One region of the Pseudomonas paraeruginosa genome, then DNA from elsewhere that is predicted to be linked to it. Evidence: riboswitches for the same ligand, from Rfam matches in the RefSeq annotation. Region 1 holds a riboswitch; the other holds the start of a gene.

Evidence for each region. A riboswitch is a leader RNA that binds a small molecule or an ion and turns the genes downstream of it on or off. The one in region 1 is predicted to bind cobalamin.
Region 2: it holds a riboswitch for cobalamin, as region 1 does, so the genes downstream of both, btuB (TonB-dependent vitamin B12 receptor) here and cobG (precorrin-3B synthase) in region 1, are expected to answer to the same signal.

What each region holds. Positions count from the first base shown of each region.
Region 1 is NZ_CP020560.1:2,209,116-2,213,524, reverse strand. It holds gene B7D75_RS10605 (precorrin-8X methylmutase) at 1-605, opposite strand, end outside; gene cobG (precorrin-3B synthase) at 602-1,972, opposite strand; cobalamin riboswitch at 2,061-2,317, opposite strand; gene B7D75_RS10595 (bifunctional cobalt-precorrin-7 (C(5))-methyltransferase/cobalt-precorrin-6B (C(15))-methyltransferase) at 2,403-3,650, shown strand; gene B7D75_RS10590 (cobalt-precorrin-5B (C(1))-methyltransferase) at 3,643-4,409, shown strand, end outside.
Region 2 is NZ_CP020560.1:3,973,638-3,978,046, forward strand. It holds gene btuB (TonB-dependent vitamin B12 receptor) at 1-1,524, opposite strand, end outside; cobalamin riboswitch at 1,621-1,828, opposite strand; gene B7D75_RS18800 (FUSC family protein) at 1,876-3,915, opposite strand; gene B7D75_RS18805 (GntR family transcriptional regulator) at 4,160-4,409, shown strand, end outside.

The DNA of each region.
Region 1 (4,409 bases):
GCGTTCACTGCCGCCGCGGCCATGGCGCTGCCGCCACGCCGGCCACGGACGATCACGTAGGGCACGCCACGGCTGTCGGCGGCGAGCATCTCCTTGGACTCCGCGGCGCCGACGAAGCCGACCGGGAAGCCCAGGATCAATGCCGGCTTGGGCGCGCCGGCGTCGAGCATTTCCAGCAGGTAGAACAGCGCGGTGGGCGCGTTGCCGATCACCACCACGCTGCCCTCCAGGTGCTCGCGCCAATGTTCCAGGGCCACCGCCGAGCGGGTGTTGCCGCGTTCCACGGCAAGCGCCGCGACGTCCGGCTCGTTGAGGGTGCAGATCACCCGGTTGTCGGCGGGCAGCCGCGAGCGGGTCACGCCCTCGGCGACCATCCGCGCGTCGCAGAGGATCGCCGCGCCGGCGGCCAGCGCGGCGCGTCCGGCGGCGCCGGCGCCCGGCGAAAAGCGCAGGTCGTCGACCACGTCGACCATGCCGCAGGCGTGGATCACCCGCACCGCGAGCTTTTCCAGATCGGCCGGGATGCCGGCGAGGTTCGCTTCGGCGCGGATGGTGGCGAACGACTGGCGATAGATCGCCTGGCCATCGCGGATGTAGTCAATCATGCGGAATTTCCGGAGGTGGGCTGGGAAGGCAGAGCCGCCAGGTAGTCGGCGGCCGTGGCGAAAGTCAGGCGGCTGGCCAGCAACTGGCCGAATCCGGGGTGGCGCGGATCGCGCCGGTACAGGTCGTAGAAACCGCCGTCGCGCGCCAGCAGGGTCAGCGGCGCACGGTGGGCGGCGGCGCAGGACCGTTCGCAGCCGCACAGGTGCAGTTGCGCCAGGTCGCTGCGCGGACCGAGGCGTTCGGCCATTCGCAGGGCGTCGCCCTTGGTGTCGGCCAGGCCCCTGGCGCAGGCGCTGGAACCGCTGCAGGCGATCAGCCGCGCCAACGGCGCGTCGGGCTCGCTCACCAGGCCGAGCCGGCGCAGGCCATGCAGCGCCTGGTCGGCCTCGGCGCGGGGCAGGTTCGGCAGCAGCACACCCTGCCAGGGCGTCAGGTGCAGGCTGCCGTCGCCGTGGCGTTCGACCAGTTCGGCGAGGCCTTCCAGGCCGGCAGCGTCGAGCCGGCCGAGCGGAGCCACCGCGCCGACCATCGCCAGGCCCGGCTGGCGTTGCGGCTGGACGCCGAGATGACTCCACGGACGCCCCGGCGAACGCCGCCAGGCCGCCACCCGCTCGTCGCGGCACAGGGGGAACTCCAGGCGCGCCTGCAAGGCCTCCAGCAAGGGCTCCCCGGCCAGGTCCTGCAACAGATGGCGCATCCGCGTCTGGTGCGGCTGGGCGCGCTCGAGGAACAGGTCGAGCAGCGCCAGCACCAGGGCCTCGCCGCGTTCAGCCGGCAACGCCGCCAGGGGCCGGTCGTGGGCCGGACAGCCGGCGAGGCCGAAGACCAGCGTCGCGGTCGACGCGCCGGGCATCGGCGAGAGCCAGATGTCATGGGGATGTTCGAGCATCGCCAGGTCTTCGCCGCCGTCCAGCTGGATGGCGAACTTGGCCGACAGCGCGTGGTAGCGGCTGTCCGCCTGGAGCCGCAGCAACATTCGCGCGGCCAGCGGGCGTACATCCAGCGACAGGTGCGGATCGAGCCCGGCGGCCGGGCTGAGCATCAGGTTGCGCACGTCGTCGGCGCCGGCCAGGGCGCCATGCCGGGGACCGAGGCCGGCGTCCAGCAGGCGGCGGACAAGCCGCTCTTCCTCGCCGCGCCGCACGCCGCGCAGTTGCAGGTTGGACCGATTGGTCGCCTCGATCACGCCGCTGGCGCAATCCCGCGCCGCGGCCGCCACGGCGCGCGCCTGGACGGCTTCCAGGCGGCCGGCGTCGAGCTTGATGCGACAGATGCCGCCGTCCAGCGCCTGGACGATGCGCAGCAGGCCGGGACAGGGCGACGGACGTGGTACGGGCAGGGGCACCGGGGTCTGGTCGTCGTTCAAAACGCTACTCGAGTCGACGTCGCGGCGACCGGACCGCTGTCCCCAGGGACAGACCACGGCATCGGTACACCCCGCCCGATGTTGGCACTCGCGACTGGTTTCGGCGGCAGGTCTCCTGGCTCGCAGCTCGGCATTCCGCCCACGGGCGGAACCTCCGCTTCGCGCCGCCTTCCCGGAAACCCAGTGGCGAATGGCGCGAAGACACGCTGCATACAGTTGCGGGGGCAGCCACGGCTGGCTCCAGGCTTTCGGCAAGCCCCGGAACTCCGTATTCCCTCTTCGGCCCTCGATGGCCCCCCGCACGTTATCGCGAAAGGGCCGGGCACCGACGAACGCGCTATTATGCCGCCCAGCCCGGGACAGGGAAAACCCATTCCGTCCGGAAACCGTCGCGGGCCCTTCACAGACGCATTTCAGGAGAACCCGCACCGTGTCATCGGCAGACTCGACGCCGCCCTGGCTGACCCTGGTGGGCATCGGCGAGGACGGTTATCCCGGCCTCGGCAAGCAGGCCCGGCGTGCCCTGCTGCAGGCCAGCCGGATCGTCGGCGCGGCGCGCCAGCTGGAACTGCTGCCGCCGTGCATCGGCGCCGCCCGCGAAACCTGGCCGACGCCGTTCTCCCTGGAACCATTGCTGGCCCGGCGCGGCCAGCCGACCTGCGTGCTGGCCAGCGGCGACCCGATGCTGTTCGGCGTCGGCGCCAGTCTCGCCCGGCAACTGCCGGCGACCGAACTGCGGGTCCTGCCGGCGCCCTCCTCCCTCTCGCTGGCCGCCGCCCGCCTCGGCTGGGCCCTGCAGGAGGTCGCCTGCCTGTCGCTGGTGGCGCGCCCGCTGGCGGCGCTGCAGGCACAGGTCCACGACGGCCGGCGCCTGCTGGTCCTCAGCAACGACGGCGACAGCCCGGCCGCCATCGCCCGCCTGTTGAACGCCCGTGGCTTCGGCGCCAGTCGCCTGAGCGTGCTGGAACACCTCGGCGGGCCGCTCGAGCGCCGTCTCGACGGCCTCGCCGGCGACTGGTCGCTGCCGCGCGCCGCCGATCTCAACCTGGTGGCGGTGGAATGCCGCGCCGGCGCCGGCGCCGTGCGCCTGCCGCTGACCCCGGGCCTGGCCGACGAAGCCTATCGCCACGACGGCCAGTTGACCAAGCGCGACGTCCGCGCCGTGACCCTGGCGCGCCTGGCGCCCTGCCCCGGCGAGCTGCTCTGGGACGTCGGCGCCGGCTGCGGCTCCATCGGCATCGAGTGGATGCGCGCACATCCCGGCTGCCGGGCGATCGCCGTCGAGGCCAACGAAGAACGCCAGGATCACATCCGCCACAACCGCGACGCCCTCGGCGTGCCGACCCTGCACCTGGTCGCCGGCAGCGCCCCGGAAGCGCTGCTGGAGCTGCCGGCCCCCGACGCCATCTTCATCGGCGGCGGCGTCACCGCCGAGGGCGTCCTGGAAACCTGCTGGGAGCGCCTGCGCCCCGGCGGCCGGCTGCTGGCCAACGCGGTCACCCTGCAGAGCGAACGGGTGCTGCTCGACTGGCAGCAGCGCCTGGGCGGCGAACTGACCCGCATCGGCGTCGCCCACGCGCGTCCCCTGGGCGGTTTCGACACCTGGCGCCAGGCGCTGCCGATCACCCTGCTGGAACTGCGCAAGCCGCTGACCCGGGACGCCCGCCGCGATGCGTGAGGAAACCCCGGAGCAGCCCGCGCCGCTGCGCAGCGGCTACACCACCGGCAGCTGCGCCACCGCCACCAGCCTGGCGGCGGCGCGCCTGCTGCTGGGCGGCACGACCAGCGACGCGGTGCGGATCGTCCTGCCCAAGGGCCAGCAGGTGCCGATGCGCCTGGAGTTCTGCCGCGCCTGGGAGAACGGCGCGGAAGCCGGCACCCTCAAGGATGCCGGCGACGATCCCGACGTCACCCACGGTGCCCTGGTGTTCGCCCGGGTGCGCCTGAGCGCCGCGCCCGGCGTGCGCTTCCACGCCGGTCCCGGGGTCGGTACGGTGACCCGCCCGGGGCTGACCCTGGCGGTGGGCGAGCCGGCGATCAACCCGGTGCCGCGTCAGATGATGGAGCGTCACCTCACCCAGTTGGCCGCCGAACACGGCTACACCGGCGGCTTCGAGGTGACGATCGGCATCGAGGGCGGCGAGGCGCTGGCGCTGAAGACCATGAACCCGCGCCTGGGCATTCTCGGCGGGTTGTCGATCCTCGGTACCAGCGGCATCGTCCGGCCTTTCTCCTGCTCGGCCTACATCGCCTCGATCCACCAGGGCATCGACGTCGCCCGCGCCAATGGCGTGCGCCACATCGCCGCCTGCACCGGCAACGCCAGCGAGGACGCCATGCGTCGCCGCTACGCGCTGCCGGAGATAGCCCTGATCGAGATGGGCGACTTCGCCGGCGCGGTGCTCAAGCACCTGCGCAAGGCGCCGGTGGAAAAGCT
Region 2 (4,409 bases), 1.8 Mb from region 1:
CGGGTCGAGGAAGGTCGCGTTGGCGTTCCAGTCCCAGCCCAGCCACTGACTGCCGAGGACCAGTTCGACGCCGCGGATGCGCGCTTGGTCGATGTTGTTCGGCTGCCCCCAGGGGCGCCCCGGCGCCGGGCGTGGATCGTTGCCGATCAGGTCGTCGACGTCGGTGCGGTAGGCATTCACCGCCCAGTGTCCCCACGCGTGCGTACCGCTGAGGCCGACCTCCAGGCTGCGCGAGGTCTCGGCGTCCAGGTCGGGATTGCCGTAGTCGGGGTAGTAGAGTTCGTTGAAGGTCGGCGCCTTGAACGCCGTGCCGTAGCTGACGGTGAAGCGCAGCGCGTCGCTCAGCGCGTAGCCCCAGGCGGCGCTGCCGGTGTCGTGCACGCCGAACTGCTGGTTGTCGTCGCGGCGCAGGCTCAGTTGCCAGTCCTGGCGGCCGTGCTGGCCGAGGTACTGGGCGAACCAGCCCTTGTTCAGCCGCGAGTCGACGCTGAAGGCTTCGCTGCTGCCGATCTCGTCCTTCTGCCAGTCGTAGCCGAGGGTCAGCACATGGCCTTCGGCCAGGGTCAGGTCGTTCTGCCAGGACAGGCTGTCGCGACGGGTATCGAAACGCGAGTAGAAACGGCCATCCTGATAGGCATCGGCCTTGTCCTCGCTGCGCCCGGCCTGGAGGGTCACCAGCCAGGGATCGAGCGGAGTGAAGCGGGCGCGGCCGCCAACCAGGTTCTGCTCGCCGTCGGCGTTGGCATTGAAACCGGAATTGCCGAAGACCTGGTCATAGTCGTTGTGCGACTTGGCCCTGAGCAGGGTACCGTCGAGCTCCAGGCCGTTGTCGAAGCGATAGCCGCCGCGCAGGTTGCCGGACAGGTTGCGGTAGCCGTCGCGGTCAGGCTCATCGCCCCCGGTACCGGCGCGCTTGGTATTGATGCCCGCCGTATCGAAGCTGCTCACCCCGAGGCTGTACCAGCCGTTGCCAGCGCCGCCGCTGACCCCGGCGCTGCCCTCCAGGGTGTGATGGGTGCCGTAGCCGGCGGAGAAGAACGGCTTGGCGCCCTGCCCGTCGCCGCGCCGGGTGAAGATCTGGATCACCCCGCCGATGGCCTCCGAGCCGTACAGGCTGGAACGCGGCCCGCGCACCACCTCGATGCGCTCGATCAGCTCCACCGGCAAATCCTGGAACGCGGTGAGGCCGGCGCTGGCCGAGCCGACCTTGATGCCGTCGATCAGCACCAGCACATGGTCGGACTCGGTGCCGCGCAGGAACAGCGTGGTGTTCTTGCCGAAACCGCCGTTGTTCGCCAGCGACACGCCGGGTACCTGGCGCAACAGCTCCGGCACGCTGCGCGCCTGGCTGCGCTCGATCTCGGCGCGGTCGATGACGCTCACCGCCGCCAGGCTCTGGGCGGCGGTCCGGGCGGTACGGGTGGCGGTCACCACCTGGTCGTCGAGGCTGACCGGCTCGGCCAGGCTCAGGGAAGACGCGCCGCACAGCGCCACGGCTGCCGGGGTCAGGAAAACTCTGTTCATGCTCTGCGCTGCTCCGTCGCTCTCACCCGCGCGACCTGGGTTGAGGCAGACGGAGGACGAAGCGACGGCAGGAGACGTCCGACAGCGCCCTCCGCGATGCCGTGGGTGCGTCAGGCCGGTCTCCGGGCTCGCGAGCGAAGCGCTGGACGCTTCCAGCCGCGCCTTCCCATGCCGGAGCACAGTGGTCATGAAGCGGCTGTCTGATTCGCCTACCGTTGCGGGGGCAGCGCTGGCCTGGTTCCGACGGAACGCACCAGCTTCCCTGTTTCACCCCTTGCGGGGCACCTGTCGCAAGGCGCGCAGCTTAGTGGCTCGGGGCTTGCGCGGTCAATGTGGGCGGCCACCGCAGAACTAGCGCCCCGCTCCGGGGAGCGGGTCCGCGCGCAGCGCCGTCCCGGCCGGGGCATGGCTGCGGCACCACTGTCGCCAGGTGACCTGCAACTGCACCAGCGCGGCGCCGGCCAGCTCGCCGCGTTCGCTGCCGGCCAGCGGGCTGGCGGCCAGGGCCTTGAGCAGGCGCGCGGTCGGCGGGTCGAGGGCATGCTCGCGGTCGGCCCGCGGGCCGTCGCGCAGCAGCGCCAGGCGCAGGCGCCGCAGGTAGCGGTCGCGGGCCTCGGCCAGCGGCGCCGGGACCTGCTCCAGGCATTGCCGCAGATAGAGCAGCTCGTCGCCGAAATCGAGTCCCATCAGGCCGTCCGACCAGGGCTGGCGGCGCCCCTCCGGCAAACGGTCGTAGCGCTGTGCCAGGCGGATCAGGCGATCGGCGGTGCGCCCGCCGAACCAGGCCTCGGCCTGCGCCGGCGAACGCAGGGTGAGCCGCGCCAGGTCGCCGAGGGTCGCCTGCAGCATGCGCCGGTAATGGCGCTCGCCCGGCCGCAGGCTGACCAGGTTGAACACCAGCACGGCGAAGGCCACGCCGAGCACCGTCGACAGGGCGTTGTTGAGGAAGTGCGCGAGGTCGTAGCTCATGCTGTTGCTCGGCGCGACGTTCTTCACGAAGAAGATGCAGAACGGCGAGGCGATCCCGGCCAGGCTCGCCCGGTTCACGCACAGCGCGGCGAAGAACAGCGGCACGCCCAGGCCCAGGCAGAGCAGCGGGAAGCCGTCGACGCCGGGCAGGTAGAACAGCGCGACGAAACCGGCCAGCGGGATCGACAGGAGGATCCCGCGCAGGAAGTTGAGGCCAGCCTGGGCCGGGTTGTCGCGGCTGGCGAAGAGACTCAGCACCACCCCGGTGATCGACACCGCGCCCAACCCGCTCGGCCAGGCGCTGGCCAGCCAGAAGGCGGCCACGCAGAGGAACGCCAGGGCGCTGCGCAGGCCGAACAGCACGCCGCGCTCGATGTCCCGATGCCAGGCGATGGCGCCCGGCGCCTGGCGCGTGGGTTCGCCATAGACCAGCGCCTCGACGCTGCGCCCGGCCTCCCCCGCCTCGGCCAGCAAGCGTTCGAGGCAGACCAGGCACAGGTGCAGTTGCCCGTGCGCGAGGTCCAGCACGGCGTGCAGGCGCCGCCGGCAACTCTCGAACTCGCCCCGGCGGCCCTCGCGCAGCAGCGTCTCCACCTCCTCCAGCCAGGGCTGCAACGCATGCGCGCTGGCCGGATCGAGCAGCCTCCGCTCGCGCGCCACCTTGCGCGCCGCGCGCAGCAGGCCGAGCAGGTCGAGGCCGAGCACGCGCAGGGCCTGGGAACGGGCGCGACCCAGCGCGCCTTCGAACCAGGCATGGTCGCGCTGGGCATCCGCCGCGGCGATCCGCCCCAGCGCCGCGAGCAGTTCGCCGCGTTCGCTGGCGCCGCGCAGCTCCGCCGCGCCCGCCTGCAGGCCGGCCTCCCAGGCCGCCTTGCCCTGGGTCGCCAATTGCTGCTCCAGGCGCCGTGGCCAGAGCAGGATGCTCACCAGCGCCGCGCAGAGGATCCCCAGGCCGATCTCCGAACAGCGCGCCACCGCCTGGTCGAACACCGTCGCCGGATCGGCGCTGGCCGGCAGGGCGACGATCGCCGCGGTGTAGCCGGCCAGGACGAAACCGTAGGAAGCATGGTTGTGCAGCAGCGACGCGCCAGCGGTGCAGAACGCCAGCCAGAGCGCCATCAGCAGGAGGAACGGCAGCGACGCCTGGCCATAGAGCGCGACCATGCCGATCGACACCAGCGCACCGGCGCAGGTGCCGATCAGGCGGAACATGCCCTTGGCCAGGACCATGCCGCTATAAGGCTGGCTGACCACGAACACGGTCATCAGCGCCCATTGCGGCTGCTCCAGTTCCAGGCTGAAGGCCAGGTACAGGGCCAACCCGCCGGCCAGCAGGGCCTTCACCGCGAACTGCAGTTCGTGCAGGCGCGGCCACAGCAGCACCTGGACCAGGTCGGAGGAAAGGAAAGAAGGCTTGGCCATCGCGGACGCCCCGAAATACATGAGCGAGCGAATTATTAGCAAGCTAATTTTCTATTGTCCAGCCTCTCCGCGAACTTTCCGGAAGAGCGTTTCGCCCTGCGAAACATGCGCCACGGAGGCCCACTGGGGCCGACCAACACGCCTGCGCAGAAGGCGCCAACCGGCAGCGGCACGCGCCAAGCGTTCGTATACAATATCCCGCACGTATCCCATGCCATGCAGGTTGTCCCGCTTGCCTCTCTCCATGCTCAACGCCCCTAACCTGGGCATCGCCCCCTCGGCCTCCGAGATCATCGCCAAGCACCTGCGCGAAGCGATCATCGCCGGGCATTTCGCCGAGGACGAACCGATCCGCCAGGACGACATCGCGCAACTCTTCAATGTCAGCAAGATTCCCGTCCGCGAGGCCCTCAAGCGCCTGGAGGCGGAAGGCCTGGTGCTGTTCCAGCGCAACAAGGGCGCGGTGGTGACGCGCATTTCCGAACCGGAACTGG